DNA from 2 places in the Pseudarthrobacter sp. SORGH_AS 212 genome. Region 1 is predicted to be linked to the other one. Evidence: riboswitches for the same ligand, from Rfam matches in the RefSeq annotation. Region 1 holds a riboswitch; the other holds the start of a gene.

Region 1 (15,764 bases):
CGCTTGAGGCACTCCAGGCGTCCCGCGGCGGCAACGCGCAGACCGCCGTCATCGATCTCGAAGAGAACGACACCGCTGAAGGCATTGACCTGCCCGGCGCCGACCTCTCCACCGAGGAACTGACAGTTGTTGTCGTTCCGGAGCAGTCCGACGAATTCACGTGCTCCTCGTGCTTCCTGGTCCGCCACCGGTCGCAGGTTGCCCTCGAAAAGAACGGCCTCAAGTACTGCCGCGACTGCGAAGGCTGAGCTTCCACCAGGTTTCAGCGCCGCCCACCCCACTGGGGTGGCCGGCGCTTTCCTGTATCCCCCGGGCAACCGTTATGGGTGGTAACGGGCAGGTGCAGGAACGGTGCCGAACGGGTTAAGAAGGCCCCGGAAACGGCCCCTGTTTTATGCAGCCTTAATGCTGCGGACGGCAGGCTAACGGTTCCGCCCCGAAGCGGCCACAGGCCTCGTTTCACCGTTCCCGCCGTCCTAATCTGGAGCTATCCAATCGCTCCTTCCTTGGGTGGCACCACAATGAAAAAACTCTCCATCTGGTTCACGGCCATCCTTGTGGCCGTGGGACTGGGATTGCTGGTTCCGGGGCCTGCCTCGGCAACCACCTCGTATTGCGGGCTCACATGGGGCTCGCTAATGAAGACGGACGACTCCATGAGCGGCGCGCCCGTCACCAATGTCCGCACCGGACAGCACTATTGCTTCGACCGGCTGGTGGTTGACCTGGGCAGCGGCCCGGCCCCCGGCTACTCCGTCCGCTACGTTGGGCAAATCACTCAGGACGGTTCCGGCAAACCGGTCGAGATCCGGGGTGGCGCCCGCCTGCAGGTGGTTGTCCGGGCACCTGCCTATGACGGGAACGGCGACGCCACGTACAAGTCCGCCGACCAGGTTGAGCTCGCCAACGTCTCCGGTTACCAGACCTTCCGCCAGGTGGTCTGGGCAGGAAGCTTTGAGGGCCAGAGCACTCTCGGCGTGGGCGTCCGCGCCCGTCTTCCGTTCCGTGTCTTCACGCTGGACGGGCCGGGTTCAGGCTCCCGGCTGGTGGTGGATGTGGCGCACTTCTGGTGACGGCCGGCGTCGTCAAACAGGAAAGGTGCCGTCCCCGCGTTGGCGGGAACGGCACCTTTCCTGTCCTGTGCAGGCGTCTTTACTCCGGGACCACCAGGGCCGGGGTGTCTTTCCGCAGCGTTTCGCCACGGAAGAAACCGGGGCGTACCCGGGCCATGATCAGCATGAAGACCGCGCCGAGCGCCAGGATACCGACGCCGAGGATGAACACCAGTCCCACGCCGAAGATTTCGGAACCGCTGCCGAACTCGGGCGCCAGGCTGTCCACGGCGGTCTGGAAGAACACGACGAACAGGCCCACGCCGCCCAGCACCGGGCACAGCAGCCGCAACACGAAATGGCGGACGCTGGTGAAGAGGCTGTGCCGGAAGTACCAGGCGCAGGCCAGTGCCGTCAGGCCGTAGTAGAAGCAGATCATCAGGCCCAGGGCCAGGATGGTGTCATTGAGGACGTTCTCGCTGACCACATGCATCACGGCGTAGAACCCCGCGGACATGATGCCGGCAGCGATGGTGGCGAAGCCCGGCGTCGCGAACTTCCGGCTGACGCGGCTGAAGGGTTCAGGCAGGGCCCCATAGTGGGCCATCGCCAGGAGGCTGCGTGACGGGGACATGAACGTGGACTGCAGGGACGCGGCCGAGCTGGAGAGCACTGCGAGGGACATCAGGATGGCGAACGGGCCCATGATGGGGGAGGCCAGCGCTGTGAAGATATTCTCGTGGTTCTCCGCGTTGTTCAGCCCGTTGCCGGTATCGCCGACGCCGGCGAACATCATGGTGGCGATGCTCACCAGCAGGTAGATGGCCAGGACAATGACGGCCGTCAGGGTGCCCGCCACGCCGGCCGTCTTCTTGCCGTTGGCTGTCTCCTCGTTCACTGTGAGGCAGACGTCCCAGCCCCAGTAGACGAAGATGGACAGTGAAATTCCTGCGGCCACCTGGCCGAAGGTCTCGATCCTGGTGACGTCGAACCAATCCCAGCTGAAGGGGATGGCGGTCTCCGAGGTGGACCAGTTGGCGAAGGCCATGCCGACGAACAGGCCGAGCACCAGCAGCTGGAATCCCACCAGGCCGTACTGCACCACTTTGGTGGTGTGCAGTCCGCGGTAGCTGACCCAGACAGCCAGGGCGACGAACACCAGGCAGGTCAGGACGTTCAGGGCCTTGTTATCGGCCAGTTCCGCCAATTCCGGTGAACCGGTGAGCTGGGACAGGAAGAGGTAGAAGAAGTCGACGGCCACGCCGGCGAGGTTGGACAGCACGATGATGTTGGCCGCCAGGAGGCCCCAACCGCCCATCCAGCCGACCCAGGGGCCGAACGCTTTGCTGACCCAGGTGAAGGTGGTGCCGCTGTCCGGTGAATCGGCGTTGAGTTCCCGGTAGGCCAGCGAGACCAGGATCATGGGGATGAAGCCGATCAGGAAAATCACGGGCAGCTGGAGTCCGGCTTCATTGACGGTGGGGCCCAGTGCGCTGGTCAGGGTGTAGGCGGGGGCGATCGTGGAAATTCCCAGGACGACGACGGCGAGGAGCCCCAGCTGCCCGCCCTTTAGTCCCTTGGCGGTAATGTCGCCGCTGCCGTGCAATTGCTCGCCCCGCGCGGCGGTGGAGCTGGTGCGGAGTGCTTCTGTCATGGCACCGCTTTCTGAAAGCTTATGACCGGGGTCACTATATGAATGGCGTTCATTTAGTATGGGGCTGTGACGGCGGTCGCGCAAGGGGGAATATGAATCACGTTCGTTTATGACTGTGCGGCAAAATTAGTAAGCTCACTGAGAAATATCCGCCCAGGCCCATGCCCGGTGGCCCGGGCGCTGATAGTTTCGAAGTTACTGGACCAATCGAGGAGGACTCCCATGAAAGCTTCACCGACCCTGACCAACAATCTGCAGGCCGTACTCGCCGACCTGATCGAGCTGCACATCCAGGGCAAGCAGGCGCACTGGAACATTGTGGGCACCAACTTCCGGGACCTCCATCTGCAGCTGGATGAAATCGTTGATGCCGCCCGCCAGTTCGCCGATGACACCGCCGAACGCATGCGGGCCCTCCATGCACTGCCTGACGGCCGCAGCTCCACCGTGTCGAAGTCGACTGCCCTGGCGGAATTTCCCGAGGGGCTGATCAGCACCAAGGACGCCATCGAGCGGATCGTTGCAGCCATGGAGGCCGCCGTGGGCACCATGCGCAAGGTCCATGACGAGGTGGATGAGGAAGATCCCACCAGCGCAGACCTGCTGCACGAGTTCATCGCCAAGCTGGAGCAGTTCGCCTGGATGGTGAACGCCGAGACGCTCAAGCCAACCGCCAGCGTCACCGCTCCCGACGAAAAGTAGCAGCGGGCTGCCGCCACGGCATGAATAAGGCGCCCTGCGCCGGAGGCTGATCTCCGGCGCAGGGCGCCTTTTGCCGTTAAGGCCTACGCGCTGCCGCGTGCCGTGGTGCTGTTACGCGGCCTTGGGCACTTTGCGAAGAACGACGGCGGCGCAGACTGCCGCGGTGGCCATCAGGACCAGTCCAATCGCCGCGGTGACGTGCACGCCGGAGTCGAAGGCGGCGGCCGCGGCCTGGCGGACGGCATCGGCCAGCGGGGCCGGAAGCCCGGCTGCGAGGTCCATGGCGCCGGCCAGTGTTTCGCCGGCACTGTGGCGGGCCGCTTCCGTGGCGGTGCCGTCCACAGCTGCCGGGAGGTGCAGGTTGTGCTGGTAGGAGGCCGTGAGGATGGAGCCAAGTACGGCCGTCCCCAGCAGCGCCCCCACCTCGTATCCGGTCTCCGAGATGGCGGCCGCTGCACCTGACTTGTGCGCCGGAGCCGCACCGAGGATGAGGTCGTTGGAGATGGTTTCAGCCGTCCCCACGCCCAGCGCCAGGATCAGCAACGCTGCCAGCAGCAGTGTGGGCCCGCCGTCGTGGTTCCCGAACGTCACCAGGCTGTACCCCGCGGAGCTGAACGCCAGGCCCGTGCCCACCACGAAGCCGGGCCTGACCTTCCGGACCAGTGGCACCACCACCAGGCCTGCCACCACAGTGGCAACAAGGGCCGGGATCATGGCGACGCCTGCGGCGGACGGCGTCATGCCCTCGAGCAGCTGCAGGTGCTGGGCCAGGAAGAGGATGAAGCCGTTGAAGGAAAACAGGGCCAGGACGTTTGCGGTGATGGCCATGCTGAACACCCGGTTGCGGAAAAGCGACATGTCCAGCAGGGGGTGCGGCAGCCGGAGCTGTCGCCGGACAAAAACGACTGCCATGGCCAGGCCGAAAGCCATGGCGCCAAGGCCGGTGCCGGACACTCCTTCCGTAGCCACTTCCTTGATGCCGTACACCAGCGGCACCATCACCAGCAGGGACAGTACGATGCTGGGAAAATCCACCTTCCCCGGTTCCGGATTCTTCGATTCCGGAATCAGCACCGGACCCAGGGCGATCAGTGGCAGCATGAGCGGCACTGCGACCAGGAAGACTGCGCCCCACCAGTAGTGCTCCACCAGCCAACCGCCGAAAATCGGCCCCAGGGCGGCCCCGCCGGAGAAGCCGGCGGCCCAGATGGCCACCGCCAGCCGGCGGCGGTTGGGCTCCGCAAAGATGTTGCGGATGAGCGAGAGGGTAGAGGGCATTAACATGGCCCCGAAGAAGCCCAGGGCGGCGCGTCCTGCGATCAGCCATTCCGCCGTTGGCGCGAACGCCGTGGCGGCCGAGAGTGCGGCAAAGCCGAGGCTGCCGGTGAGTAGCAGCCGCCGCCGGCCGATCCTGTCGCCCAGGCTGCCCATGCACACCAGCAGCCCCGCCAAGACGAGGGGGTAGGCATCCACGATCCAGAGCAGCTGCACCCCGGAAGGGTTCAGGGACTGGGCGATCGCGGGCAGGGCGAAGGTCAGGGCCGTGTTGTCCACGGCCACCAGCAGTACGGGAAACATCAGCAGCGCAAGGGCCAGCCAGTCGCGCCACGGGGCCCGTGGCGTGGCGGGTCCCTGGAGCCGGGGTGCATCACGGTGCGTCGAGATGGTCATGGAATTAACTATACCGTCCAGACGGTACAGTTTGGAATGGTGGCTGAGTTGAGCCCCTGGCATCCCGGGAAGGCATGATGGATGGCATGCCCCGAAAGCCAGTCGCCCGCGAAGCCGTCCTTGACGCCTTCGCCACCCTGTTGATTGAGGTGGGGGAGCGAGCCGCCACCCTGGACGCCGTGGCCCGAAAGGCCGGCGTCTCCAAGGGCGGGCTCCTCTACCACTTTCCGAACAAGGAAGCCCTGATCCAGGCGCTCCTGGACCAGTTGGACACGCTCGCGGGAGAAGACGCCGATGCCATGGCCGCCGCGCCGGAGGGCGCAGCGGCCTACTTCATCCGGTCCTCGGTGTGGGGAGACACCCCCTTGGACCGGGCCATCGTCGCCGCCACCAGGCTGGCGGAGGTGGCGCATGAAGAAACCCGCCGCCGATTCGCTGCGATCCAGCGGCGGTGGCTCGACGAAATCGCCGCCGACGTGGGGCCGGCCCTGGCCAAGGCCGTGCTGTACATGGGGGACGGCCTCTACTTCAACGCCATGCTCTCCGTTGGCCCCGTCCCCGAAGGCGGCGCGGCCGCGGACGTCGACGAATTGCTGGCAGCACTGGAGCGGCTCCGGCGCTAGCAGGACATTTGCCCCGGGGGCCGTGGCGTAGGAGAATTAAGCATTGTGGGAGTCGTCACCGGACGGCCCCGCGTACACATCCAATTGAATAGCCTTTGATCTGCGGCGGGAGAGTCCTGCCACAACGTTCGGCAGGCGCCGTAGGAGCAAATCCTCCCCAGGAATCTCGCAGGCCCCTGTACCGCCGCGGCGAGGCACCTCTGGAAAGCAGCAGGCCGTCCAGGCATCCCTTTACCGGATGCCGGACCGTTGTGCTCACCGACGGTGCAAGCGGGTCCTGTCCATGCAGGCGCCGCGGAAACTCTCAGGTCCAATACAGAGCGGGGAGGGACCCGAATCGCTGTGGCGTACCCTGCGCCGCCTGAGTATCTGGAGTTCCCCCGTGACGGTTAGTTCAGCCTCCACCACTTTCGTCGACCGCCATATCGGTGCCCGGCGCCAGGACCACGTCGACACCATGCTCAAGGCCGTGGGCTACGACACCGTCGACTCCCTGGTCGATACCGCCGTTCCCCAGGTCATCCGCCAGGAGACGGCCCTCCGCCTGCAGGACGCCCTCAGCGAGGTTGAGGTCCTGACCGAGCTGCGCCGGCTGGCTGGCAAGAACAAGACCGCCGTGCAGATGATCGGCCAGGGGTACTACGACACCATCACGCCGGCCGTGATCCGCCGCAACATCCTCGAAGCGCCCGCTTGGTACACCGCGTACACCCCGTACCAGCCCGAGATCTCGCAGGGCCGGCTGGAGGCGCTGCTGAACTTCCAGACCATGGTCCAGGACCTGGTGGGCCTGCCGATTGCCAACGCGTCCCTGCTGGACGAAGCGACGGCGGTGGCCGAGGCAGTCCTGCTGATGCGCCGCGCCAACAAGGCCAAACCTGCCGCTGACGGCAAAACGGTCCTGGACATCGACGTGCTGCCGCAGACCATCGCCATCGTCAAGGGCCGCGCCGAAGCGCTCGGCTTCGAGGTGGAGGTCGCCGACCTCTCCAAGGGCCTGCCCGAGGGCGACATCAACGGCATCGTGCTCCAGCAGCCCGGCGCCTCGGGCCGTGTCTTCAACCAGGCAGATGCCATATCCGCCGCCAATGAGCGCGGCGCGCTGGTCACCGTTGCTGCTGATCTGCTGGCGCTGACCCTGATCACTCCTCCGGGTGAGCAGGGTGCGGACATCGCCGTCGGCTCCACCCAGCGTTTCGGCGTTCCGCTGTTCTTCGGCGGCCCGCACGCGGCTTACATGGCCGTCCGCAAGGGGCTGGAACGCTCGCTGCCGGGCCGCCTGGTGGGCGTCTCGAAGGACGACGCCGGCGTTCCCGCCTACCGCCTGGCCCTGCAGACCCGCGAGCAGCACATCCGCCGTGAGAAGGCCACGTCCAACATCTGCACCGCGCAGGCGCTGCTGGCCATCGTGTCCTCCATGTACGCCGTTTACCACGGCCCGGACGGGCTGAAAGCGATCGCGGAAACGACGCACGCCCACGCCCGCACCCTGGCGGCGTCCCTCGCGGCCGCCGGCGTGGAAGTCCTGCACAAGAGCTTCTTCGACACCATCACCGTTCGGGTTACCGGCCGCGCCGCCGGCATTATTGCCGATGCTGAGGCACGCGGCATCAACCTGCGCTCCATCGATGCAGATACCGTAGGCATCTCCCTGGATGAAACCACGACGACGGCCGTCGTCGCCGACGTCGCGGACATCTTTGGCGCCAAGGTCGCCGGGGACGGGAGCTTCGCACTGGATGCCGGGGTGGAGCGGTCCTCCGGCTACCTGGAGCACCCGGTGTTCAACACCCACCGGTCAGAGACGCAGCTGTTGCGTTACATCCGCCGCCTGTCAGACCGGGACCTGGCCCTGGACCGGACCATGATCCCGCTGGGGTCGTGCACCATGAAGCTGAACGCCACCGCCGAGATGGAAGCGATTTCCTGGCCGGAGTTCGCCTCCATCCACCCGTTCGCTCCGGATTCCCAGACCGAGGGCTGGCGTGAACTGATCACCGGGCTCGAGGCTGACCTGACCGAGATCACCGGGTACGACCAGGTCTCCATCCAGCCCAACGCCGGTTCCCAGGGCGAACTCGCCGGCCTGCTCGCGATCCGCGGCTACCACCACTCCCGCGGCGATCAGCAGCGCAACGTCTGCCTGATCCCCGCCTCCGCGCACGGCACCAACGCCGCCTCCGCCGTCCTGGCGGGCATGAAGGTGGTTGTTGTCGCCACCGCCCCGGACGGCACCATCAACCACGACGACCTGACGGCGAAGATCGAGGCGAACCGGGACGTCCTGTCCTGCATCATGATCACCTACCCGTCCACCCACGGCGTCTACGACGGCGACGTGACCGAGATCTGCGACGCGGTCCACGCTGCAGGCGGACAGGTGTATGTGGACGGCGCGAACCTGAACGCCCTCGTGGGTCTGGCGCAGCCGGGCAAGTTCGGCGGCGACGTCTCGCACCTGAACCTGCACAAGACGTTCTGCATCCCGCACGGCGGCGGCGGGCCCGGCGTCGGCCCGGTCGCGGCGAAGGCGCACCTGGCCCCGTTTATGCCCGGCGATGCGAATAAAGCCGCGCATGAGGAGGGCCACGGCGTGGCGATTTCCGCGTCCCGGTTCGGCTCTGCCGGTGTGCTGCCGATCTCCTGGGCGTACGTGAAGCTGATGGGCGGTACGGGCCTGACCGAGGCCACCAAGTCCGCGCTGCTGGCCGCGAACTATGTTGCTGCCCGGTTGAACGAGTTCTACCCGGTGCTCTACACGGGTGAGGGCGGGCTCGTGGCGCACGAGTGCATCCTGGACCTGCGCGAACTCACCGCCCGCACCGGCGTCACGGCCGAGGACGTGGCCAAGCGCCTGATCGACTTCGGCTTCCACGCCCCCACCCTGGCCTTCCCGGTGGCCGGGACCCTGATGGTCGAGCCCACCGAGTCCGAGGACCTCGCCGAGATCGACCGCTTCATCGACGCCATGATCACCATCCGCAAGGAAATCGACCAGGTGGCCAACGGCGACTTCGCCGTCGCTGATTCCCCGCTGCGGCGTGCACCGCACACGGCGTCAGCCGTCGTCCGCTCCGACTGGGACCGCGCCTACCCGCGCGAGCAGGCCGCATTCCCGGCACACCACAAGCAGGACAAGTACTTCCCGCCCGTGGGCCGCATCGACGGCGCAGCCGGCGACCGTAACCTGGTCTGCTCCTGCCCGCCCCTCGAGGCGTTCGAGGAAAATACCTCCTTCGAAAACTAGGTTGCTCGGTGGTTGGGCTTGCCGAAACCTTGATGTCGACAAGCCCAATCACCACATTCGACAGGCCTAACAGCTGCTCCCTAAGGACTTCCCATGACTGAGAACTACACCGCCCTTTACGGCGAGCACCAGAAGCTGGGCGCCTCCTTCACCGATTTCGGTGGCTGGCAGATGCCCCTCAAGTACAGCTCCGAGCTCGCCGAACACCACGCCGTGCGCAACGCGGCCGGCCTGTTCGACCTCTCCCACATGGGTGAAGTCTGGGTCACCGGGCCGGACGCCGCAGCATTCCTGGACTTCGCCCTGGTAGGAAAGATCTCGGCCATGCCGGTGGGCAAGGCCAAGTACTCGCTGATCTGTGACACCGACGGCGGCATCATCGACGACCTGATTACGTACCGCCTCCCCGCAGCTGCGGACGGAACAGCCAAGTACCTGGTGGTCCCGAACGCAGGCAACGCCAAGGTGGTGGCCGCGGCCCTGCGGGAACGCGCCGCCGGCTTCGACGTCACCGTGCAGGACGCCTCGGCGGAAACGTCGCTGATCGCTGTCCAGGGGCCCAAGGCGCAGGACCTTCTGCTCCGGCTGGTCCCCGCGGCCCAGCACGCAGACGTCACCGGGCTGAAGTACTACGCCGCGGTGGAAGTTCCGTTCCTGGTCAACGGAGCCGGACTCGCCCTCCTGCTGGCACGCACTGGCTACACCGGCGAAGACGGCTTTGAGATCTTCGTGCCCAACGATGACGCCGTGGGGCTTTGGCAGGCACTCCTCGCGGTGGCCGACGACGGGGAGCTCACTCCGGCGGGCCTCGCATCCCGGGATTCGCTCCGACTGGAAGCCGGGATGCCCCTGTACGGTAACGAACTCTCCCTGCAGGGCGATCCTTACTCAGCTGGACTGGGTCCCGTCGTCGCGCTGTTCAAAGAGGGCGACTTCGTGGGCAAAGCTGCGCTGGCAGCAAAGAAGGAGGCCGGCGCGGGATCAACCACCGGCCGTCGCCTGGTGGGCTTGAAAGGCCTGGGCCGCCGTGCCGGCCGTGCCCACTATCCGGTCCTCAAGGACGGGGCAGTGGTTGGTGAGGTCACCTCCGGACAGCCCTCGCCCACCCTCGGCTACCCGGTGGCGCTGGCCTACGTCGACGTCCAACACGCCGCCCCCGGAACAGCCCTCGACGTCGACCTCCGCGGCAAGGCCGAACCGTTCGAAGTCGTCGAGCTGCCATTCTACAAGCGCACCAAGTAGGACGTCATGGCTGTTGGTGTTTTTGATCTGTTTTCTGTTGGTATTGGGCCTTCGTCTTCTCATACGGTGGGGCCGATGCGGGCTGCTGCGGTGTTTGCCGAGGAGTTGAGGGGCAGCGGGGTGTTGTCCAGGGTGGCAGGGCTGCGGGTGGATCTGTATGGGTCGTTGGCTGCGACGGGGCATGGGCACGGGACGATGACGGCCATCTTGCTGGGTCTGGAGGGGTTCCACCCCGAAAGGATCCTGCCGGCGGAGGTGGAGGAGCGGTTGGCTGCGATCGCCGAGACCGGGACGCTGCAGCTGGCGGGCGCCGGCGAAGGGGGGTCCGTGGCGTTGCCGTATGGGGTGAAGGACATGGTGTTGCGGCCGTTGACGGTGTTGCCGCGGCACACGAACGGGATGACGTTCACCGTCTCGGACGGCAACGGCGGGGAACTCCACCGGGCCACGTTTTTCTCCGTGGGTGGCGGGTTCATTGTCCGTGAGGGTGAGGAGGACGCCGCGCAGCAGGAACTCGATGAGTCCAAAAAGGAGCTGCCGTTGCCGTTCCGGACCGCTGCGGAGCTCCTGAGGCATTGCGCGGATACCGGGTTGGGGATCAGCGACGTGATGCTGGTCAATGAGAAGTCTTCCCGTTCCGAGGAGGAGATCCGGGCGGGGCTGCTGCATATCTGGTCCGTGATGGAGGCATGCGTGGCGACGTCGTTGAAGCGTGACGGGGTGCTGCCGGGCGGGTTGAAGGTCCGCCGCCGCGCCCCGGACTGGTTCGACCGGCTGAAAAAGGAATGCGCCCGCCCCGGCGAGGACAGCCAGGACCTGGAGTTCACGGACTGGGATTTCCATGATCCCCGGTACTGGCAGGAGTGGGTGAACCTGGTGGCGCTGGCCGTGAACGAGGAGAACGCCTCCGGCGGGAGGGTGGTTACCGCCCCGACGAACGGTGCTGCAGGGATCATCCCCGCGGTCCTGTATTACGCGCTGCATTTCGCCCCGGGCATGGAGGAGGCAACGCAGGAAGACCGCGACGGCGTGGTGGCCAGGTTCCTGCTCGCCGCCGGTGCCGTGGGGGTGCTCTACAAGGAACAGGCGTCCATTTCGGGTGCCGAGGTGGGTTGCCAGGGCGAGGTGGGGTCGGCGTCGTCCATGGCGGCGGCGGGACTTGCCGAGGTGATGGGCGGCACCCCGACGCAGGTGGAGAACGCCGCGGAAATCGCGATGGAACACAACCTGGGCCTGACCTGTGATCCGATCGGCGGGCTGGTGCAGGTTCCGTGCATCGAGCGGAACGCGATCGCGGCGGCGAAGGCCATCAACGCGGCGAAAATGGCGCTCTGGGGCGACGGGACCCACCGGGTCTCCCTCGATGAAGTCATCATCACCATGCGCGAAACCGGCAAGGACATGTCCTCCAAATACAAGGAAACCGCGATGGGCGGCCTCGCCGTCAACGTCGTCGAATGCTGACAACGGGAACCCTGTCGGTCATGGGCCGCACCTGGTCCGCTTCGGGCGGACGCTAATTGTTGATGGCCGCCCACACGTTCAGCGTTGAGGCGTACACCAGCCATGCCACGTAGGGCAGCAGCAGCAACCCCGCTGTGCGGCTGATGGGGCCGAAATACAGGATGGTGACGACGACGGCGACGATCAGCGCCAGGATGATCACCAGCGCCAGCCACAGTGCCGGCGTTCCGAGCGTTGGGTAGAGACCGAAAAACATCGGGGTCCAGGCGAGGTTCAGGACCAGTTGGACGGCGTAGGCAATCATGGCCGGACGCGTGCGCCTGGTGCGCTTGCGCCACACCAGCCAGGCCGCCACGGCCATGGCCGTGTACAACAGGGTCCACACGGGGCCGAACACAAAGTTGGGCGGCGTCCAGGGCGCCTTTTCCGCCGTGGCGTACCAGCCGTCGACGTTGCTGGTGGAGGCGAGGCCGCCAAGGCCGGCCACGAGGAAGGACGCCACCAGGAAACCCGCCAGTCCGGCCGCCTGGACCGCCGGCCTGTACGTGCGGGACTTTCGCTCCGACGGCAAGGTGGACTGTCCCGTGTTCGGCTCCATCTCACCACCCTTGCGAATCGTGGTGCGCGAGTCAAGGCAGGCGCGCGGAGGGGTCCAGGGCCCGCCGGACGGCCGTCCGCCAAGTTCCCCGGGCGCGGCCCGGACCGCCGCAGGCTTTAGACTTGAGGCTGCATGTCCGCGCAGGAACGGCAACAGCAGCACCGAGAACAGCACCGAGCATCAACCCCGATTGGACACGGCCCCCTTGCCAGAATTCACCGCACGTTTTGCCACAGCCGAGGAAATTGAAAACTGGGACAAGCACGTCACGGCCAACCCCAACGGCGGCAACATGCTGCAGTCGGCGGCCTACGCGTCCGTGAAGAACGGCAGCGGCTGGAAGGTCCGCTTCCTGGTGCTGGAAGGCGGCGGGACCGCCAGCTACAACCTGGTCCTGGAGAAGGCCGTTCCGCTGCTGGGACGGCTCTGGTATCTCATCAAGGGCCCGGACCTCGCCGACGCCAGCCACCTCAAAGCGGCGTTGGAGTCCTGTGCCGCCCTGGTCCGGGAGCGCAGGCTCAACGTGTTCACTATCAAGATCGAGCCGGACATCGTGGATTCCGATGCCGCCCGCGCCACGCTGGCTGACGCCGGCCTGGCCAAGGCCCCCAACATCCAGTCCAACGACTCCACGGCGCTGCTGGACATCTCCGGTACGGACGAGGAAGTCCTCAAGGCCATCTCCTCCCGCGCCCGCAACGCCGTCCGGCGCGCCGAAAGGGAAGGCTGCGAGGTAGTTCGCCGGGAACCGGGGCCCGAAACCTACCGTGCCCTCTACGACCTCATGGCCGACACCGTAAAGGCCAAGGGATCCATGCCTCTGCGCAGCTACGAGTACTACGCGCAGTTCTGGGACGAATTCTGCAACCGCGGCCAGGGCAACTTCTTCTTCACCTACGAAGACGGAAAGCCCAGCGTCGGTGCGTTCGTCATCAACTACGGTGCCAAGGCAACCTATAAGGACGGCGGCTCCACGCAAAACCGCAAACAGTACGGCGACTCGCACCTGGTCCAGTGGTCCGCCATCCGGAGGATGCAGGAACTGGGCTGCACCGAGTACGACTTCTGCGGCACGCCACCGGCATCACGGATCAAGGACAAGAGCCACAACCTGTACGGCATGGGGATGTTCAAGACCAGCTTCACCAAGACCGTCACCGACTTTGTGGGGTGCCACGACTACGTTCTTTCTCCCCTCCGGCACCGGCTGTGGGTCAAGGGCGGTGAGCGGGTGTTCCGCCGGATTGAAACGGCGCGCACCGGCCAGCAGTTCTACTGACCAGTCCCCCCGGTCCGCTGCCTGGTACCCCACGGCACGGAAGACGACGCTCCCGCCCCAGCACCTGCCAGGCAGGCCCGCGACAAGTTCCAGAAAAGGTAATCCCTTGAACCAGGTTTCCACCACCGCTCCCGAATACACGGTCCTCAGCGACGACGAGTTTGAGGCGTTCGCCCTCAAGCATCCGCAAAACAGTTTCCTGCAGTCGGCCGATTTCACCCGCTTCCAGCGCGCCCGCGGACAGCAGGTGGAACTGTTCGGTATCCGCCGCAACGGAGAACTCGTGGCCGCCGGGAAACTGAACTTCACCACCGCGCGCCTCGGGTACACCGTGTGCGAATGCGCCAAGGGACCCCTGATGGACTACACGGACCCTGCCCTGGTGCGTGACGTCGTCGTACTTCTCCGCAAGCGCGCGGCCGAGCGCAAGGCTGCCGAACTGCGGATCTCACCGAACCTGAAGTACATTGCCCGCGACGAGGACGGGGCCGAGCACCCGGAAACCACTGACAACCGGCCGCTGGTGGCGCGGCTCGGCGGCCTGGGATTCCGGCACCAGGGCCTGGAGATGAACTTCGTGAACGTTAACTGGATGTTCGTCAAGAACCTCCAGGGCATCGCGGACCCGGAAGAGCTGATCATGGGCACCAGCTACCGCACCCGAAAAGCCATCCGCAAGGCCGAAAAGAACGGTGTGTTCCTGGAGCAGGCCACGCTGGAAACCCTGGACGACTTTTACGGCGCGCTGAGCCGGGCCGGCGACGAGAAGGGCTTCGTCTACCGGGAACGGGAGTACTACGAGAACCTGCTCCGCACCACGTCGCCGGAATTCACCAAGCTCATGATGGCCAAGATCGACATCCCGGCCTACCGCCGGTCCATCACCGAACGGCTCGAAGCCGAATCGGCCACGGCCGCTGAGCTTCGGCGCGACGTCGAGGAGACGGGCAGCAAGAAGAAAGCCAACCGGCTCAAAGTGGTCCAGGACCTGGTGGACAGCTACGAGCGCAGCCTCAAGGACATCGAACGCTTCCCGGACTCCGTGGGCGTGGCCACCGTGGCCGCCATCCACTTCGTCTGCTACGGCGACGAGGTGGTGTGCGTGATCGGCGGCACCGTGCAGGACTACATCTATTTCAATGGCGCCACCTCGCTGTATTGGGGCATGATGCTGCACGCCCTTGAGAAGGGGTACCCGAGGTACAACTTCTACGGAACCTTCGGCATCTCCGGGCAGGACCAAGAGGGCCACGGCGGGTACGAATTCAAGAAGGGCTTCGGCGGCGAAGTGGTCCAACTCGTGGGCGACTTTGTGATGCCGGTCCGTCCCGCAGCCTTCCACGCCAACAGGCTGGCCAGGTCCGCCGCGGCGGCGGCCCGCACCCTGCTGGGCAAGCTTCCGATCAAGCGCGCCTGACCCACACATCCGCACCAGCGCACCACACCAGCGCATCAGGGAGGAGGAGATCATGGCCGACCGGCGCGATCATCCCAAAGCTCAACCAACCGGCGCCAAGGACCGCCCGCCCACCGGGCCGGCACGGGCGCTGCCCCGCACCGAAGCCCTGCCCAAAACCGAACCGCTGACGGCCGCCCAGGTCCGCCAGAACGCTGCGGCGAAGAAGATGCTGCGCCGGCTCGTGCAGGGCGAGAACCCTCCCACCGCGCCGCTGAGCATCGTGGACAGGCTGACCGGCAGCCCCTACGCCAACCCCACCATCCAGGTGAGCGGCGTGGACGCGTCGGCCCGCAAGACCCTGGACTTTGTCCTCCACCTCGCTGAAACCATGTTCCGCTACGGCGCCGGCGCCCTCGAAGTGGAGACCAGCATTATCGCCGTCACGGCCGCACTGGGGCTGAAATACGTCGAAGTGGACATCACCAACCAGTCCGTCGGCATCAATTACGCCCCCAAGGACCAGCCGCCCATCGCACTGCTGCGCGTGGTGCGGTCCTGGACCAACAATTACGCCGGCCTGGCCAGGGTGCACCAGCTGGTCACCGACATCGTGGCCGGGGGAGTGGGCCGCGACGAGGCCATCAGGCGCCTCAACGAAATCATCACCAGCCCCAAGCCCTTTCCGCGCTGGATGGTTACCTCGGCCTTCGGTGTCTTCGCCGCTGTGTTCGTGGGCGTGCTCGGCGGCGGGCCAGTATCCTCCGGCATCGCCTTCGCAGCCAACATCGGCATCAGCCTCCTGGCCCGCCAGCTGGGACGCTGGCGGGTCCCTG
Region 2 (15,764 bases), 470 kb from region 1:
GGCGACGGCCGAGATACCGATCCCGGCAGGCCCGGACCCGTCAACAGCAATCCACTCATGCTCGGCGGAGTACTTCAGTTCAGCTGCAACTTTGCTCATGATTTTCCTGTTCGTTTGAAAACTTAGTTGTGGTCGGGAGTGGAGTTGGCAGGACATCCTCCACGTGCTTGGTCGCGTAGACGCCCGCTGAGCGGACGTGACGCTTCCTTAGACGCACGTTTCCGGATGCCCCGCCACCTCCAAGGGCGGGCTGGCCGCGGTTTCCGAAAGCGTGCGTCAGAGCGACGAAGTGGGCCCACGCCGTCCGGGTTCCCTGGCCGAGCTTGCGAGGCTAGGGGGACGGTGGGGTGCAGCACGCGTGGAAACTGGGGCTTGTCCGTCCCGGAGTGGGGCTACTTTTGGCGTTTGTAGAAGGGGAGTGCCACTACTTCGAAGCGTTCCGGCTTGCCGCGGAGGTCCACGTCGACGAGGGTGCCGGCTTCGGCGAACTCGACGTCGACGTAAGCCAGTGCCACCGGGTAGCCGAGGGTGGGGGAGGGCTGGCCGGAGGTAACTTCGCCGATGAGGGAACCGTCCTTGAGGACCGGGTAGTGGCCGCGGGCGGCGCGGCGCCCGGTGCCCTTGAGGCCCACGAGCTTCTGGCCCACGGTGGATCCGACGCCGGCGGCCTTGATGGCTGCCAGGGCCTCCTTGCCCACGAAGTCGCTTTCCTTTGCCAGGGACACGACCGGTCCCAGCCCGGCGGCGTAGGCGTTGACGCGGCGGGAGAGTTCGTTGCCGTAGAGGGGCATGCCGGCTTCGAGGCGGAGCGAGTCCCGGGCGGCGAGGCCTGCCGGGATGAGGCCGGAACCTTCGCCGGCCGCGAGCAGGGCCTCCCACAGGGCGGCTGCCTCCAGGTTGCCGACATAGATCTCGAAGCCGTCTTCGCCGGTGTAACCGGTGCGGGCCACCAGCAGGTCCCGGACGGCGCCGTTGACCGTGATGCCCACCTCGACGGCGGCGTAGTACTTAAGCTCCGTGACCAGGGAGTGCTGGCTGGCCGGGACAAGCGCCAGCAGGATGGGCTCGGCGGCGGGACCCTGGACGGCGATCAGGGAAGTCTCGGCTGAAGCGTCCTGCACGGTGACGTCGAAGCCGGCGGCGCGTTCCTGCAGAGCCCCGGCTACTACCTTGGCGTTGCCTGCGTTCGGGACCACCAGGTACTTGGCTGTTCCGTCCGCAGCCGCGGGGAGTCGGTACGTGATCAGGTCGTCGATGATGCCGCCGTCGGTGTCACAGATCAGCGAGTACTTGGCCTTGCCCACCGCAACGGCTGACAGCTTGCCGGCCAGGGCGTAGTCCAGGAACGCTGCGGCGTCCGGGCCGGTGACCCAGACTTCACCCATGTGGGAGAGGTCGAACAGCCCGGCGGCGTTGCGCACGGCGTGGTGTTCGGCGAGTTCGGAATCATGCTTGAGGGGCATCTGCCAGCCGCCGAAGTCGGTGAAGGAGGCGCCGGCCTTCTTGTGCTGCTCGTAGAGAGCGGTGTAGTTCTCAGTCATGGGAAGTCCTTAGTTCTCGAAGTCGGAAAGCGGCGGGCAGGAGCAGACCAGGTTGCGGTCGCCGGCTGCGCCGTCGATGCGTCCCACGGGCGGGAAGTACTTGTCCTGCCGCAGGGAAGCGACGGGGAACGCGGCCTGCTCGCGCGGGTAGGCGCGGTCCCAGTCGGAGCTGACGACGGCGGACGCCGTGTGCGGTGCGTTGCGCACCGGCGATGCCTCCAGGGAGAAGTCGCCGGCTGCTACCTGCTCGATCTCGGCGTGGATGGTGATCATGGCGTCGATGAAGCGGTCGATCTCGGCGATGTCCTCGGACTCGGTGGGCTCGACCATCAGGGTCCCGGCCACCGGGAAGGCCAGGGTGGGGGCGTGGAAGCCGAAGTCGATCAGGCGCTTGGCCACGTCCTCGGCCGTGACGCCGGTGCGGGCGGTGAGTTCGCGCAGGTCCAGGATGCACTCGTGCGCCACGAGCCCGCCCTCACCCGTGTAGAGCACCGGGTAGAACTCGTTCAACCGGGCTGCGACGTAGTTCGCGGCCAGCAGCGCGGACTTGGTGGCCTCGGTCAGGCCCGTACCGCCCATCAGCTTCACGTACGCCCAGGAGATCGGCAGCACACCGGCAGAGCCGAACCGGGACGCGGAAATCGCCACGCCGTGGCCCTCCTCATGCGCGGCTTTATTCGCATCGCCGGGCATAAACGGGGCCAGGTGCGCCTTCGCAGCGACCGGTCCGACGCCGGGCCCGCCGCCGCCGTGCGGGATGCAGAACGTCTTGTGCAGGTTCAGGTGGGACACGTCGCCGCCGAACTTGCCCGGCTGCGCCAGGCCCACGAGGGCGTTGAGGTTCGCGCCGTCCACGTACACCTGTCCGCCTGCAGCGTGGACCGCGTCGCAGACTTCGGTGACGTCGCCGTCGTAGACGCCGTGGGTGGACGGGTAGGTGATCATGATGCAGGACAGGGCGTCCCGGTTCGCCTCGATCTTGGCGGACAGGTCGGCGTGGTCGATCGTGCCGTCCGGGGCGGTAGCGACAACAACCACCTTCATGCCGGCCAGGACGGCGGAGGCGGCGTTGGTGCCGTGCGCCGAGGCGGGGATCAGGCACACGTTGCGCTGCTGATCACCCCGGGAGTGGTGGTAGCCCCGGATCGCCAGCAGGCCGGCGAGTTCGCCCTGGGAACCGGCGTTGGGCTGGATGGACACCTGGTCGTACCCGGTGATCTCGGTCAGGTCAGCCTCGAGCCCGGTGATCAGCTCACGCCAGCCCTCGGTCTGGGAATCCGGAGCGAACGGGTGGATGGAGGCGAACTCCGGCCAGGAAATCGCTTCCATCTCGGCGGTGGCATTCAGCTTCATGGTGCAGGAACCCAGCGGGATCATGGTCCGGTCCAGGGCCAGGTCCCGGTCGGACAGGCGGCGGATGTAACGCAACAGCTGCGTTTCTGACCGGTGCGTGTTGAACACCGGGTGCCCCAGGTATCCGGAGGTGCGCAGCACGGAGTCGGGCAGCTCGAAACCCTGGGCGTCGCCTACCGGGCCGGCACCAAAGGCGACGGCCACTGCGGACAGCGTTGCCGCCGTCGTGGTCTCATCGATGGAAACGCCCACCGTGTCCGCGTCGACGAAGCGGAGGTTGATGCCGCGCGCCTCGGCGGCGTTGATGACCTTGGCGGCCTTGCCCGGCACGCGCACGGTGAGGGTGTCGAAGAAGGAGTCGGTGACCAGTTCGCGGCCCATGGCGGTGAGGGCCGTGGCCAGGATCCTGGCGTTGTGGTGGGCGGTTTCTGCGATGGCCTTCAGTCCGTCCGGGCCGTGGTAGACGGCGTAGAAGGAGGACACGATGGCCAGCAGCGCCTGGGCGGTGCAGATGTTGGACGTGGCCTTCTCACGGCGGATGTGCTGCTCGCGGGTCTGCAGGGCCAGGCGGTAGGCGGGAGCGCCCGCGTTGTCCTTGGAGACACCCACGATCCTGCCGGGGAGGGTGCGTTCCATGCCCTTCTGCACAGCCATGTAAGCCGCGTGCGGACCGCCGAAGAACAGCGGCACACCAAAGCGCTGGGTGGAGCCGACGGCGATGTCTGCGCCCTGCTCGCCCGGAGGGGTGATCAGCGTCAGCGCGAGCAGGTCAGCGGCAACAGTGACCAGCGCACCGCGCTCCTTTGCCTCGGCGATAACCATGCTCTGGTCCCACACCCGGCCGGACACGCCCGGCTGCTGGAGCACGATGCCGTTGATGTCACCTTCAGGCAGGCCCTTGGAGAGGTCAGCAACCTCCACCTCGAAGCCGAGCGCTTCGGCGCGGCCCAGCACGATGGCGATGGTCTGCGGGAGGCAGTCGGCATCAAGGACGGTCTTACCGTCCTTGGCGTCCTTATTTTTGTTCGCCCGGCGCATCAGCAGCACAGCCTCGGCCACGGCAGTGGCTTCATCGAGGAGTGATGCATTGGCCACGGGAAGGGCGGTGAGGTCCTGGACCATGGTCTGGAAGTTCAGCAGCGCCTCCAGCCGGCCCTGCGAGATCTCGGGCTGGTACGGGGTGTACGCGGTGTACCAAGCGGGCGCTTCGAGGATGTTGCGGCGGATCACGGCCGGCGTGATGGTGTCGTAGTAGCCCTGGCCGATCATCTGCACGGCGGTCTTGTTCTTGCCAGCCAGCCGGCGCAGCTCGGTCAGGACCTCAACCTCGCTGAGGGCGTCCTGCAGCTTCAGCGCCGTTTCCTGGCGGATCGATGCCGGAACAGCCACGTCCACCAGGCCGTCAACGCTGTCGTAGCCCACAGCCTTGAGCATGGTGTCGACGTCAGCCTGCCGGCGTGCACCGATATGGCGGTCAACGAACGAGGTTGGAAGGGATTGAATCGTCATGAGGAACTCCAGGTCTGGCCGGCCAGGGTGGCACGGCGTGGGATGGGTTCCTCCCCGCTCTGTATTGGACCTGAGAGATTCCGCGGAACCCTGCGTGGCGGGTTCGCTTGCACCGTCGGTGAACCTGGCCGGAGCCGGGTTACTTTCCAGAGTTGCCTCGCCGTGACGGTACATGGGCCTGAGAGATTCCTGGGGAGGATTTGCTCCTACGGCGCCTGCCCGGTGGTGCCGGGAGGACTCTCCCGTCACAGCTCGAAAGGCTATTCAACTGTGGGTGATTCGCCTCACACCGTACAGGTTGGTTGAAAGGAAAACAAATCCGACTGTCACGCGATGGGCGGCAGCCGCTTTGTTGCGGCGGCGGAAAAAGGGGTTTGACATCCGATCGTGACCCGCACCACACTGGGTCCGGTGATCAGCACCCTGTCCGGCTGGCTCAGCTCATCGGAGCAGCCCGGGCCAGCGTTGCCCCGGAAGGGTGCGGCCGCTGAGCATACCTAATTGAACATGCCTTCGACCTGCGGCGGGAGAGTCCTGCCGGGTACATTTAGCAGGCGCCGTAGGAGCAAACCCTCCCCAGGAAACTCTCAGGCCCATGTACCGCCGCGGACAGGCAACTCTGGAAAGCAGCCGGACCCGTTCCGGCTCACCGGCGGTGCAAGCGGCTTGGGCTGCGGAAACTCTCAGGTTCACTACAGAGTGGGGAGGAACCCAACTTCTGCGGCACCCAAAATGCCGCTTTATCGATGGAGTTCCCCATGGCGATTCATCCCCCCACGTCCAACGGCGAGCCACCCCGCAACATCCCTCCTGCGGGCAGCGCCGCCCGCAGCGAGCCTCCCCACCTGGAGCGGCAGCTCACCAACAGGCACATCCAGCTCATAGCAATCGGCGGTGCCATCGGCACCGGCCTCTTCATGGGCTCCGGCAAGACCATCTCCGCGGCCGGCCCGTCCGTGATCTTCGTGTACATGATCATCGGGTTCATGCTCTTCTTCGTCATGCGTGCCATGGGCGAACTGCTCCTGAGCAACCTGAACTACAAATCCTTCAGCGACTTCGCAGCCGACCTCCTGGGGCCGTGGGCGGGGTTCTTCACCGGCTGGACGTACTGGTTCTGCTGGGTGATCACCGGCATCGCAGACGTCATCGCCATCGCAGGCTACTCCAAGGAACTCTGGCCCGGACTGCCGCTCTGGATCCCGGGCCTTGCCACCGTGGCCATCCTGCTGCTGCTGAACCTCGCCACGGTCAAAGCCTTCGGCGAAACCGAGTTCTGGTTCGCCCTCATCAAGATCATTGCCATCGCGGCGCTGATCATTGTGGGCCTCTTCATGATCTTCACCGGCTTCCAGAGCGACGCCGGAACCGCCAGCTTCACCAACCTCTGGAGCCACGGCGGATTCTTCCCCAATGAGTTCATGGGCTTCGTGGCCGGCTTCCAGATCGCCGTGTTCGCCTTCGTCGGCATCGAACTGGTGGGCACCACCGCAGCCGAAGCCAAGAACCCGGAGCGGACGCTTCCCAAGGCCATCAACGCCATTCCCGTGCGCGTACTGCTCTTCTACGTGGGCGCCCTGATCATCCTCATGGCCGTCACCCCGTGGACCCAGTTCGCGGCCGGCCACAGCCCCTTCATCGGCATGTTCTCGCTCGCCGGGCTGGGCGCTGCAGCCACCGTGGTCAACCTGGTGGTCCTCACCTCTGCCATGTCCTCGGCCAACTCCGGCATCTACTCCACCTCGCGCATGGTGTTCGGCCTCGCGCAGGAGGGCGACGCCCCGGGCATCTTCAGCCGCCTGTCCTCAAGGAAGGTGCCCAGCAACGCGCTGTTCCTTTCCTGCGTACTCCTGCTCTCCGGCGTCGTGCTCATGTACGCCGGCCAGGACGTTGGCAAGGCCTTCGAGATGGTGACCACCGTCTCCGCCGTGTGCTTCATCTTCGTCTGGTCGGTCATCCTGGCCAGCTACATTGCCTTCCGCAAGCGCCGCCCGCACCTGCACGAGGCATCGAAGTTCAAGATGCCTGGCGGCATCCCCGTTGTGTGGGTGGTCTACGCGTTCTTCGCGTTCGTCCTCTGGGCCCTGACCACCCAGCCGGACACCCTTGCAGCCCTGCTGGTGACCCCCATCTGGTTCCTCGTGCTTGGCGTTGCCTGGGCCATCCTCCGCCGCCGGCCCGCCCACCTTGCCCGCTTCGAGGTCTTCCGGGCCGAGCTGCGCGCCGACGAACAAGCGGCGGCCGGCGGGCAGGACCGCGAAAGGTCCGCCCAGGAGGAAGCATCCAGGGGCTCCCGCTCCTAGGCTTCTTCGCAAATCCAGGCCATCAGGTTGCGGATAAGCGAATAAGCTCCTGACTGCAACGCTGCGGCGGGACCCACACCGGGTCCCGCCGCAGTGCTGTCTGCAGCAGGAGGGTGCAGGGGCGCCGGGGTCAAAGTTCAGCATGCTTAGTGTTTCTGCATCTAGGATGGAGAAGCACGGCAGCCACCCGCTGCAGCTCGACGTGAAACGAAGGTGACCATGGCTAAGCGCAGCAACCCAGCAGTACGGATCGCCCAGGAAACTGCCCACAATGCAGTCTTTGACAAGGACGGCAAGCCCAAGCCCGGCGTCCACAACATGCTCCTGAAAGCCGTGGAGATCCAGCGCCCGCTGGTGCTGGCCTACATCCGCCGGCTGCAGAAGAAGCACCCCCGTGCCACGGCAGCCCAGCTGGCCGGCTTCCTTGAGCGCGACTACCTCCGCGCCGTCACCGGCGGCGGCGCAATCGTGGGGGCCACCGCCGTCGTGCCCGGTGTGGGGACCGTCGCGTCGCTGGGACTCTCCGCAGCCGCCACGGTGGGCTTCCTTGAGGCAACCGCCCTGTACGCAACCTCCCTCGCGGAGCTCCGCGGCATCCGCCTGACCAACCCGGAGAAGGCCAGCACCATGGTCATGGCCATCATGCTGGGAGAGGAAGGAACCGCTCTGCTGGGCACCCTCAGCGGACAAATGGCCGGCAACGGCGCGGGAGCCACCAAGCAGTGGGGCAGCGTGCTCTCCAAGTCGATGCCGATGCCGGGCTTCAGCACCATCCGCAACCGCATCCAGAGGGCCTTCCTCAAGAACCTCCTCAAACGCCAGGGAACCGCGCTCCTGGGCCGGGCCCTCCCGTTCGGGATCGGCGCCGTGGTGGGCGGAGCCGGTAACCTCGTGATGGGCCGTGCGGTGGTGGCCAACGCCAAGGAGGCGTTTGGACCCATGCCGGACAGCCTGCCCGGCGAGCTCACGGCAGCCGGGGCCACGGACAACCAGCTGGAAGGCAACACTTTTGGATCTCAACGCTGACCTCGGCGAATCATTCGGCTCGTGGACCATGGGCGATGACGCCCGGATGTTCCAGCTGGTCACCAGCGCCAACGTGGCCTGCGGCTTCCATGCCGGAGATCCCGTCACCATGCTGGACAGCTGCCGCGCGGCCTACGAACTGGACGTCACCGTCGGCGCGCACGTTGGCTACCGGGACCTGGCGGGCTTCGGCCGGCGGTCCCTGGACACGAGTTTTGATGAGCTCTTCGGCGACGTTCTGTACCAGCTGGGCGCGCTCGACGGCGTGGCCCACGCCGTAGGTGCGTCGGTGGACTACGTGAAGCCGCACGGGGCGCTCTACAACCGTTTGGTGCACGACGCCGAGCAGGCCTCCGCCGTGGTGGCGGCCGTCAACGCCTACGACCCCGGGCTGCCGATCCTGGGCCTCCCCGGTTCCGAGCTGCTCAAGCAGGCGCAGGAAGCCGGGCACCCGGTGTTCGTCGAAGCTTTCGTGGACCGCGCCTACCGGGCTGATGGAACGCTGGTGCCGCGGTCCGAGGAGGGCGCCGTGCTGCACGATGTCGACGCGATCGTTGAGCGGGCCGTCCGGCTGGCCACAAAGGGCGAAGTCGTGGCCACGGACGGCACCGTGGTCCAGGTCCGGCCCGACTCTTTGTGCATCCACGGAGACACCCCCGGCGCCGTGGAAATGGCGGCCGGTGTCCGGGCAGGCCTGGAAGCCGCGGGCGTCAGCCTGGAGTCCTTCGCCTGACCCAGCCCGGGTGCACACCGGTGGCCGGAGCTCAGCCGAAGATCAGGTGCGCCACCGTGAAGATCAGCAGCCCGGCCAGCGATCCCACCACGGTGCCGTTGATCCGGATGAACTGCAGGTCCTTGCCCACCTGGAGTTCGATCTTCTGGGAGGTCTCTTCCGCATCCCAGCGCCCCACAGTATCCGTGATGACCCCGGCAATATCTGACCGGTACGTCTTTACCAGGTAGCCGGCGGCGTCGCCGATCCAGGTATTGACCTTGCCGGCGAGTTCGGGATCGTTGACCAGCCGCGAACCGAAGTCGCGGACCGCGGCCTTGAACTTGACCGTCAGTTCGCTGTCCGGATCGTCCACGGCTCCGAGCAGGGCGTTCTTGACGGTGCCCCACGTCCGCGAGGCCAGCTCCCGGACCTCGGGATCGCCCAGGACCTGGGCCTTGACGTCCTCGGCGCGCGCAATCATCCTGGGGTCGTGCTGCAGGTCCTGCGCCAGGTCGTTGAGGTACTTGTCGATCTGTTGCCGCACCTGGTGGTTGGGGTCGGACTGCACGGCACGGGCGAATTTGAGGATTTCAACGTAGACCTTGTCGCCCACCAGGCCATCGACGAACTGGGGTACCCAGGTGGGGGAGCGGTCGGAAACCAGCCGCGAGACAGTCTCGTGGTTCTCGTCCACCCAGTCGGCGGCACGGTCCACCAGCAGGTCCACCAGGGTGTGGTGGTGCCCGTCGTGGAAGATCCGCTCCGCGAGCCTGCCCACCGGCGGTCCCCACGGCGGGGTCAGCAGGTGCTTGCGGACCATGCCCTCGATGACCGCCTGGACGTCGTCGTCGTTCAGGACCTTGAAGGCGCCCCGGATGACCGCCGCACCTTCCTTGGCCACCCGGTCCGCGCCGCCGGGTGCGGAGAGCCATTCACCGGCGCGGCGGGCGATGTTCACGCTGGCCAGCTTGTCCTGGACCACCTGCTCGGAGAGGAAGTTGGTCTCCACGAACTCGCCCAGGGACGCGCCGATCTGGTCCTTTCGGCGCGGAATGATGGCGGTGTGCGGAATCTTGATGCCCACGGGGTACTTGAACAGCGCGGTGACGGCGAACCAGTCAGCCAGCGCACCCACCATGCCGCCTTCCGCGGCGGCGCGTACGTACTGCAGCCACGGATATTCCTCCTGCAGCGCAAACGCGAACACGAAAACCACGGCCATGGCGATGAGCAGGCCCAGGGCCAGCATCTTCATCTTCCGCAGCGCTGCCGCCTTTTCGGCGTCTCCCGCGCTGAGTTGATGGCCGACGACGGCGGGCCGCGGTTTCGCGCCTTCCGGCACCGGAGGAGCGGTGCGGGGAGGGGATTCCCGGGCAGTTGGCTCAGAGTTCACCTGCATGTGCCAAGCCTAGCCCCGCTGACCGGGCCGGGTCGGCTACCGTGTCTCCATGACACCTGACGAGCTCACGCCTGACGGGACCACATCTGAGGGGACCATAGCTGACGAAACCGTTCCGGACCGGCTGGCGCAGCGGCCGCTGGTCTTCGCCCACCGCGGCTCGAGCGGCGCCTTCGCCGAACACACCCGCGCCGCCTACCTGCAGGCGCTGGCGGACGGCGCTGACGGCGTAGAGTGCGACGTCCACCTGACCCGTGACCAGCATGTGGTCCTGCTGCATGATGCCAACCTGGACCGCACCTCGGACGGCACCGGCCCGGTGGCCGAGCGGACCCTCCGCGAACTGCGGCAGCTGGACTTCTCCTCCTGGAAGGGCGCCCGTATCCCGGAAACCTACGGCGCCCGGTCCGAGCAGCTCCTCACGCTCCCGGAACTCCTGGACGTCCTCCGCGGCGCGGGCCGGCCAGTGAAGCTGGCCATCGAGCTCAAACACCCCAGCCCTTACCATCTCAAACTCGAGGACCGCGTGCTGGAGGTCCTGCGCAGCGAAGGCTGGGATCCCGGAAGCTCCACGGTGGACAACGTGGCGGTGACCTTCATGAGCTTCAGCCCGGATTCGGTCCGGCACCTGCTGCAATCCGTGCCCGCGCAGTACATCTGCCAACTGGTGGACGACCTCACGGTCCATGAAATCCGCGGCGGCCTGGGCCTTGGCCTGATCACCGGCGGAGCAGTCGCCAACCTCATGAAGGCCACCCAGCTGGAGGGCGAACGTATCCTTGACACCGGCCTGGTGGGGCTTGCAGGACCGGGCATCGACTACGTCCGTGAACGCCCGGACACCATTCGGCAGTGGCTCAAGGCCGGAAGGCGCTTCCGGGTGTGGACCGTGGATTCGGCGGACGACGTGGCGCTGTGCCGGGAGCTGGGGATCCAGGAGGTCACCACAAACGTCCCGGCCCGGGTGCTCTCGCAACTGCAGGCGGCACCCCCGCGGGGACGGTAGCCGTGGCGGGGGCGGATGCAGAGGGCCTGCGCACCTGGTGGGGCGGCCCGCTGGATGTAGAAGGCCTCGCCCTGGCTGCCGTGGGTGCTGCGGGCGCCGCGTTGGACCGGTACACGGGTGCGGCCGGCAGGTACACGGCCAGCCCGGAACTGACCGCCGCCGCATTCGACTCCTCGGGGCACCTGAGGATCGCCGGCCGCCCCTTGCAGGGATTTGCTCCGCTCTCGGGTTTCCGCCCTACCCGGGACGGCTGGATCCGGCTGCATGCCAACTACCCACACCACCGGCAACGCCTCCTGCAGGCCCTGGATGCCACGACGCCGGAGGAAGCCGAAGCCGCTCTGCGCAGCAGGGATTCCCTCGACGCCGAGTCCGCCATCCAGGCGCGGGGTGCAGTGGCAGCCGCCGTCCGGACCCGGGCCGAGTGGCAGGCCTCGGACATGGGCCGGGCAGCAGCCGCCGGGCCGTGGATCGTCCTTGACCCGCAGGTTCAGGACGGCCCGGCTGCTGGCGCTGCCACGCAGGGCAGCGGCCGCCGGGACATCCCGCAGCCCGGTGGCAATCCGCGCCGGCCGCTGGCGGGGGTGCGCGTCCTGGACCTCACCCGCGTGATCGCGGGCCCGGTGTCCACGCGGCTCATGGCGGCCCTGGGAGCCGACGTACTCCGCATCGACCCGCCGGTGCTGCCCGAACTTTCCGACCAGTTCGTGGACACCGCCTTCGGCAAACGCAGCGCCGTGGCCGACCTCGGCCTGCCCGAAACCCGCGCCGCGCTGGAACGCCTGGTTGCCGGCGCCGACGTCGTGATCACCGGCTACCGCGGCGGCTCCCTGGGCCGCTTCGGCCTCGACGCGGCGTCGCTGCTGTCCACCCGGCCGGACCTCGTGGTGGTCACACTGAACAGCTGGGGGACGGACGGGCCATGGAGCAGGCTGCGCGGCTTCGACAGCATCGTCCAGGCCGCCAGCGGAATCGCCCACCTGTACGGAATGACGGACGACGCCGGATGGCGGCCGGGTGCCCTGCCGGTCCAGGCCCTGGACCATGCAACAGGGTACGGGGCGGCAGCCGCGGCGGTTACCCTCCTCACCCGGCGGCGGGAAAGCGGCGCTGGCGGATCGGCGCGCCTGTCACTCGCCCGGACAGCGGAGGAGCTTTTCGGGCTTCCACCTAACCCGCGCAGACTGCAGGCCCTGCCAGCGCCGGGATACCGCACCCTGGCCAGCTCCTACGGCGAACTGCGGTACGTCCGGCCTCCGCTGCTGGTGGAGGGGCAGCCGCTGGACTACCCCGGCCCGCCACCGCCCTACGGCAGCTCCGCCATGGAATGGGTGCCGCGCATGGACTGATCCGGGCGACGCCCATTGACGGTGGCTGCACAACGGTAGCCCCCACAACGAGGGGACGCACGCTGGTTTCTGCCGCTGCCCGCGCTGTGATTGAGTGGAGCCATGCCTTTCCCCAGCTCCGGCCGGGCTGCACGAAACCTGTCCGCTGCTGCGATGAGCGCCCTGCTCCTGGCCAGCGCCGGCAAGCACTTCCGAAGCCCCGGCTTCTACCGCCAGGTGGTTCCCGACTACCTCTGCCGTGAAGACCCCGCACCCGGCACCGTGCCCACCGGCGCCAACGGCCCATTCGCTGTTCTCTCACGTGAGGAATGGATCGCCGCGTCCGGCCTGATCGAGGCCGCGGCCGCCGTCGGGATCCTCATTCCAGCAACCCGAAAGGTCACCGCCACTGCCGTGGCCGCGATGTTCACGGCGTTCCTCGCCGGCCACGCTGACGCGCTCCGGCGGGCCTACAGCCCGGAAGGGACGCCGCTCCAGCGGCGGATCCACACGGCGCGCCTGCCGCTGCAGGCACCCCTCATCGCCTGGGCCTGGAGCCTCCGCAACACTGGCCCGGACGGCCGGCGGTGAAGCTGGCGGCGTCCCCCGCCGTGCGGGTGGGGATCTCCATCAGTATCGCCACCGGTCTTTATGGCGTGTCCTTCGGTGCCCTGTCCGTCACCTCCGGCCTGGATTTCTGGCAGACCATGGCACTGAGCCTGCTGCTGTTCAGCGGCGGCTCACAGTTCGCGTTCATCGGCGTGGTGGGCGGCGGCGGTTCCGGCATTGCCGCCATGAGTGCGGCCACCCTGCTGGGCATGCGCAACGGGATCTACGGGATGCAACTCAATGCCCTCTTACGGCCCGAAGGGTGGCGCAAATACGTCGGCGCCCAGCTGACCATCGACGAATCCACGGCCACGAGTACCGGCCAGGCTGATCCTGCCGAGCAGCGCCGAGGCTTTTGGGCGGCGGGCATTGGCATCTACGTGCTCTGGAACCTCTTCACCGCCGTAGGCGCGCTGGCCGGCAGCGGACTCGGCGACCCCAAGCAATGGGGGCTCGACGGCGCCGCGGTGGCCGCCTTCCTGGCGTTGCTCTGGCCACGCCTGAAGGGCCGCGAGCCGGTGGCCATCGCCGTCGTCTGCGCCGTGGCCACCGTGCTGGCCGTGCCGTTCGTTCCCGCGGGGGTGCCCATCCTGGTGGCCGCGCTGGTGGCGGCCCTGATCGGCTGGTTCAGCCACGGCCGCAGCGATGAGGGCCTCGAACCTGATGTGGAACCGTACGGCGGCCACCACCGGCAGGGGCACGGCGACGCTGCGGAGGCCGGCCAATGAATCTCTGGTTCTGGATCCTCGTGTCCTGCGTGCTGGCCTACGCCTGGAAGCTGGTGGGCTACTTCGTCCCCGCCCGGTTCCTGGAAAACCCCCGCATGTCCCGGATCGCCGGCACCATGACCATCGGACTGCTCGCCTCCCTGACCGTGGTGAACGCCGCGGCCACCGGGCAGGCGCTCGCCGCGGATGCCCGGCTGGGAGCGCTGGCGGCGGCAGCCATCGCCTTGGCGCTGCGTGCGCCCTTCCTGCTGGTAGTCATTGTTGGCGCCGGTACCGCCGCCTTACTCAGGATGGCCGGCTGGAACTGACGTGATCTGGCTCACAGGAAGTGGGCGGGGCTGGCGGTATCATAATCTCGGCTATGCAGTTGGCCGTTGGATTACGTGTGAAACGGCCATCATGGAAAATCAGCAGCACGCCGGCGAAAGAGCCGGCATGTCCCGCCGCAGGAACCCCCAGCGCCGGGCCGGTCTCCCCGCCAAACACTTCATCACCCGCTTCGCCGGGCTGTCCGATGTCCCTGCGGCAGACCTGGAGTTACTGGCAGGCAGCCTAAGGAACGCACTGGACCTGCAACCCGGCTCGCCCGTCCCGGCGCTGCATGCCGCCGTTCACCGGGAGATCCGGCGCCGCGCGGATGCCGCAGCGGGATAGCCGCCTCCCGGGCCGGCAGCATAACGCCTGTGGTGAACTGTAAGCAGGCCGCCCGCCACACGGCGGCGGCGAAACCTACGCCTGGCTCCGCCAGAAGGAGGACCCGCGATGAACGACAAGTCACCCCGCGGCTCGGAATCAACCAGGGAAATGCGGGACACTGCCCGCCGCCGCAGGGACTCCGAAGAGAAACTGCAGCAGCATCTCCTCGAGGCCAGGGGCCACGTTCCCAATGAGTACAACGAACCTCATGCTGCCGATGCAGATGGCACTGCCCCTGACACCGGCGCGGCTGATGCAGGCACCGCAGGTGCAGGGGATCCAGGTTCAGGCCACCGGGACGCAGAAGGGGCCTAGCGGCCGGACGGGCGGGGGCGGTTACGCCACGCCGTGCGCCGCCCCGTCCGGCGTCACCGAACGGCGGCAACTTTCTTCGACTGCGAGGTCGTACCACGCATGCGCCCCGTATTCCGGGTCCTCGGTGTCCAGTTCCTGGAACAGGATGTCGAGCAAAGTAGCCAGTTCGTCCGCTGGCAGTCCGGCCAGGACCTCATCCGGCTCGCGGGGGTCGTCCAGATACTGGATCAGCTGTGGATTCTTCATCGGGCTGCGGACTTTGTTCGCTGGATGCACAAGAACTGTGTCATGGATCGCTCCAGTACAGAAGGTCGTGGGCTGGCTGCGTAACCCTCTTGAATTCTAAAACAGGAGACGGGGTCGGACAACGGTCCCTTTGGCGGCATACAGGCAGGGCGGGCCAGTCTTAGCTCCGACGGGGCGGGCGGCCTTCCGGTGGTGGCGCCGGCTACGGTGCCACGGGTGCAGGCACCGGCACGTGCGCGGGAAGCGCACGCGCGGGACGTGTTGACCTGATGGCATCCTCCACCAGGGCCAGTGGACGCCGCCAGGCGTCCGATCCGGGTTCCATGGTGTCCACCACGGAGATCAGCATGGCCAGGAGGCGGAACATGTCCGTCATGGAAATGTCCTGCCGCAGGCTGCCCTGGCCTTGCCCGCGGACCAGCAGGACGCTGAGGGAATCCATGAGGGAACCTGTGATGCCGGTCAGGAGCCCGCGGCGCCCGGCCACCGCGCCGAGCAGGTTGGCGTCGGCGCTGGCGGCGGCCATCAGGGACTCCAGCACCCGGAACAGCCCGTTGGCGGCATCGATGTCCGCCAAGGCGCCGTCAACCACGGGGTCCACCGAGATCCGCAGTTGGCGGTTCAGTGCGGCGAGGACCAGTTCTTCCTTGTCGGCGAAATTCCGGAACAGGGTGGCCGGTCCAACGCCGGCGGTGGTGGCGATGGTCTGCAGCGGAACCTCGGGGCCGAACTCCCGGAAGCACTGCCGCGCCGCGGCGATGATCTTGTCCACATTTCGCGCGGCGTCGGCGCGGAGGGGCTTGCGGGCGACTGCGAGGCTCATGCCATGAGGTTAGCAACGGAGGGTCAGCCCATCACCGTTACTGAAGGGTAGGAGCTCATTGTGACGCCGGCCCTGTTCGGGCGGATGTTGCCCTGTGGCGTGCAGTGGCAGACTTGCCCCATGCTCCTTGCCTTTTCAGTTGCCCCGTCAGGTACTCCAGCCGAAGG

Evidence for each region. A riboswitch is a leader RNA that binds a small molecule or an ion and turns the genes downstream of it on or off. The one in region 1 is predicted to bind glycine.
Region 2: it holds a riboswitch for glycine, as region 1 does, so the genes downstream of both, gcvP (aminomethyl-transferring glycine dehydrogenase) here and gcvP (aminomethyl-transferring glycine dehydrogenase) in region 1, are expected to answer to the same signal.

What each region holds. Positions count from the first base shown of each region.
Region 1 is NZ_JAUTAA010000001.1:1,055,637-1,071,400, reverse strand. It holds gene QE394_RS04760 (DUF4193 domain-containing protein) at 1-248, shown strand, start outside; gene QE394_RS04755 (hypothetical protein) at 522-1,073, shown strand; gene QE394_RS04750 (APC family permease) at 1,153-2,706, opposite strand; gene QE394_RS04745 (DNA starvation/stationary phase protection protein) at 2,929-3,408, shown strand; gene QE394_RS04740 (MFS transporter) at 3,520-5,079, opposite strand; gene QE394_RS04735 (TetR/AcrR family transcriptional regulator) at 5,166-5,702, shown strand; glycine riboswitch at 5,799-5,896, shown strand; gene gcvP (aminomethyl-transferring glycine dehydrogenase) at 6,085-8,949, shown strand; gene gcvT (glycine cleavage system aminomethyltransferase GcvT) at 9,043-10,191, shown strand; gene QE394_RS04720 (L-serine ammonia-lyase) at 10,198-11,655, shown strand; gene QE394_RS04715 (TspO/MBR family protein) at 11,708-12,253, opposite strand; gene QE394_RS04710 (peptidoglycan bridge formation glycyltransferase FemA/FemB family protein) at 12,459-13,532, shown strand; gene QE394_RS04705 (peptidoglycan bridge formation glycyltransferase FemA/FemB family protein) at 13,639-14,949, shown strand; gene QE394_RS04700 (threonine/serine exporter family protein) at 15,002-15,764, shown strand, end outside.
Region 2 is NZ_JAUTAA010000001.1:1,530,463-1,546,226, reverse strand. It holds gene gcvH (glycine cleavage system protein GcvH) at 1-99, opposite strand, end outside; gene gcvT (glycine cleavage system aminomethyltransferase GcvT) at 393-1,541, opposite strand; gene gcvP (aminomethyl-transferring glycine dehydrogenase) at 1,551-4,403, opposite strand; glycine riboswitch at 4,560-4,658, opposite strand; glycine riboswitch at 4,918-5,016, shown strand; gene cycA (D-serine/D-alanine/glycine transporter) at 5,162-6,706, shown strand; gene QE394_RS07070 (hypothetical protein) at 6,926-7,732, shown strand; gene QE394_RS07065 (5-oxoprolinase subunit PxpA) at 7,716-8,465, shown strand; gene QE394_RS07060 (DUF445 domain-containing protein) at 8,497-9,846, opposite strand; gene QE394_RS07055 (glycerophosphodiester phosphodiesterase family protein) at 9,896-10,852, shown strand; gene QE394_RS07050 (CoA transferase) at 10,855-12,201, shown strand; gene QE394_RS07045 (hypothetical protein) at 12,304-12,771, shown strand; gene QE394_RS07040 (AzlC family ABC transporter permease) at 12,768-13,517, shown strand; gene QE394_RS07035 (AzlD domain-containing protein) at 13,514-13,825, shown strand; gene QE394_RS07030 (hypothetical protein) at 13,917-14,171, shown strand; gene QE394_RS07025 (hypothetical protein) at 14,280-14,528, shown strand; gene QE394_RS07020 (hypothetical protein) at 14,550-14,774, opposite strand; gene QE394_RS07015 (TetR/AcrR family transcriptional regulator) at 14,977-15,597, opposite strand; gene QE394_RS07010 (thiamine-binding protein) at 15,718-15,764, shown strand, end outside.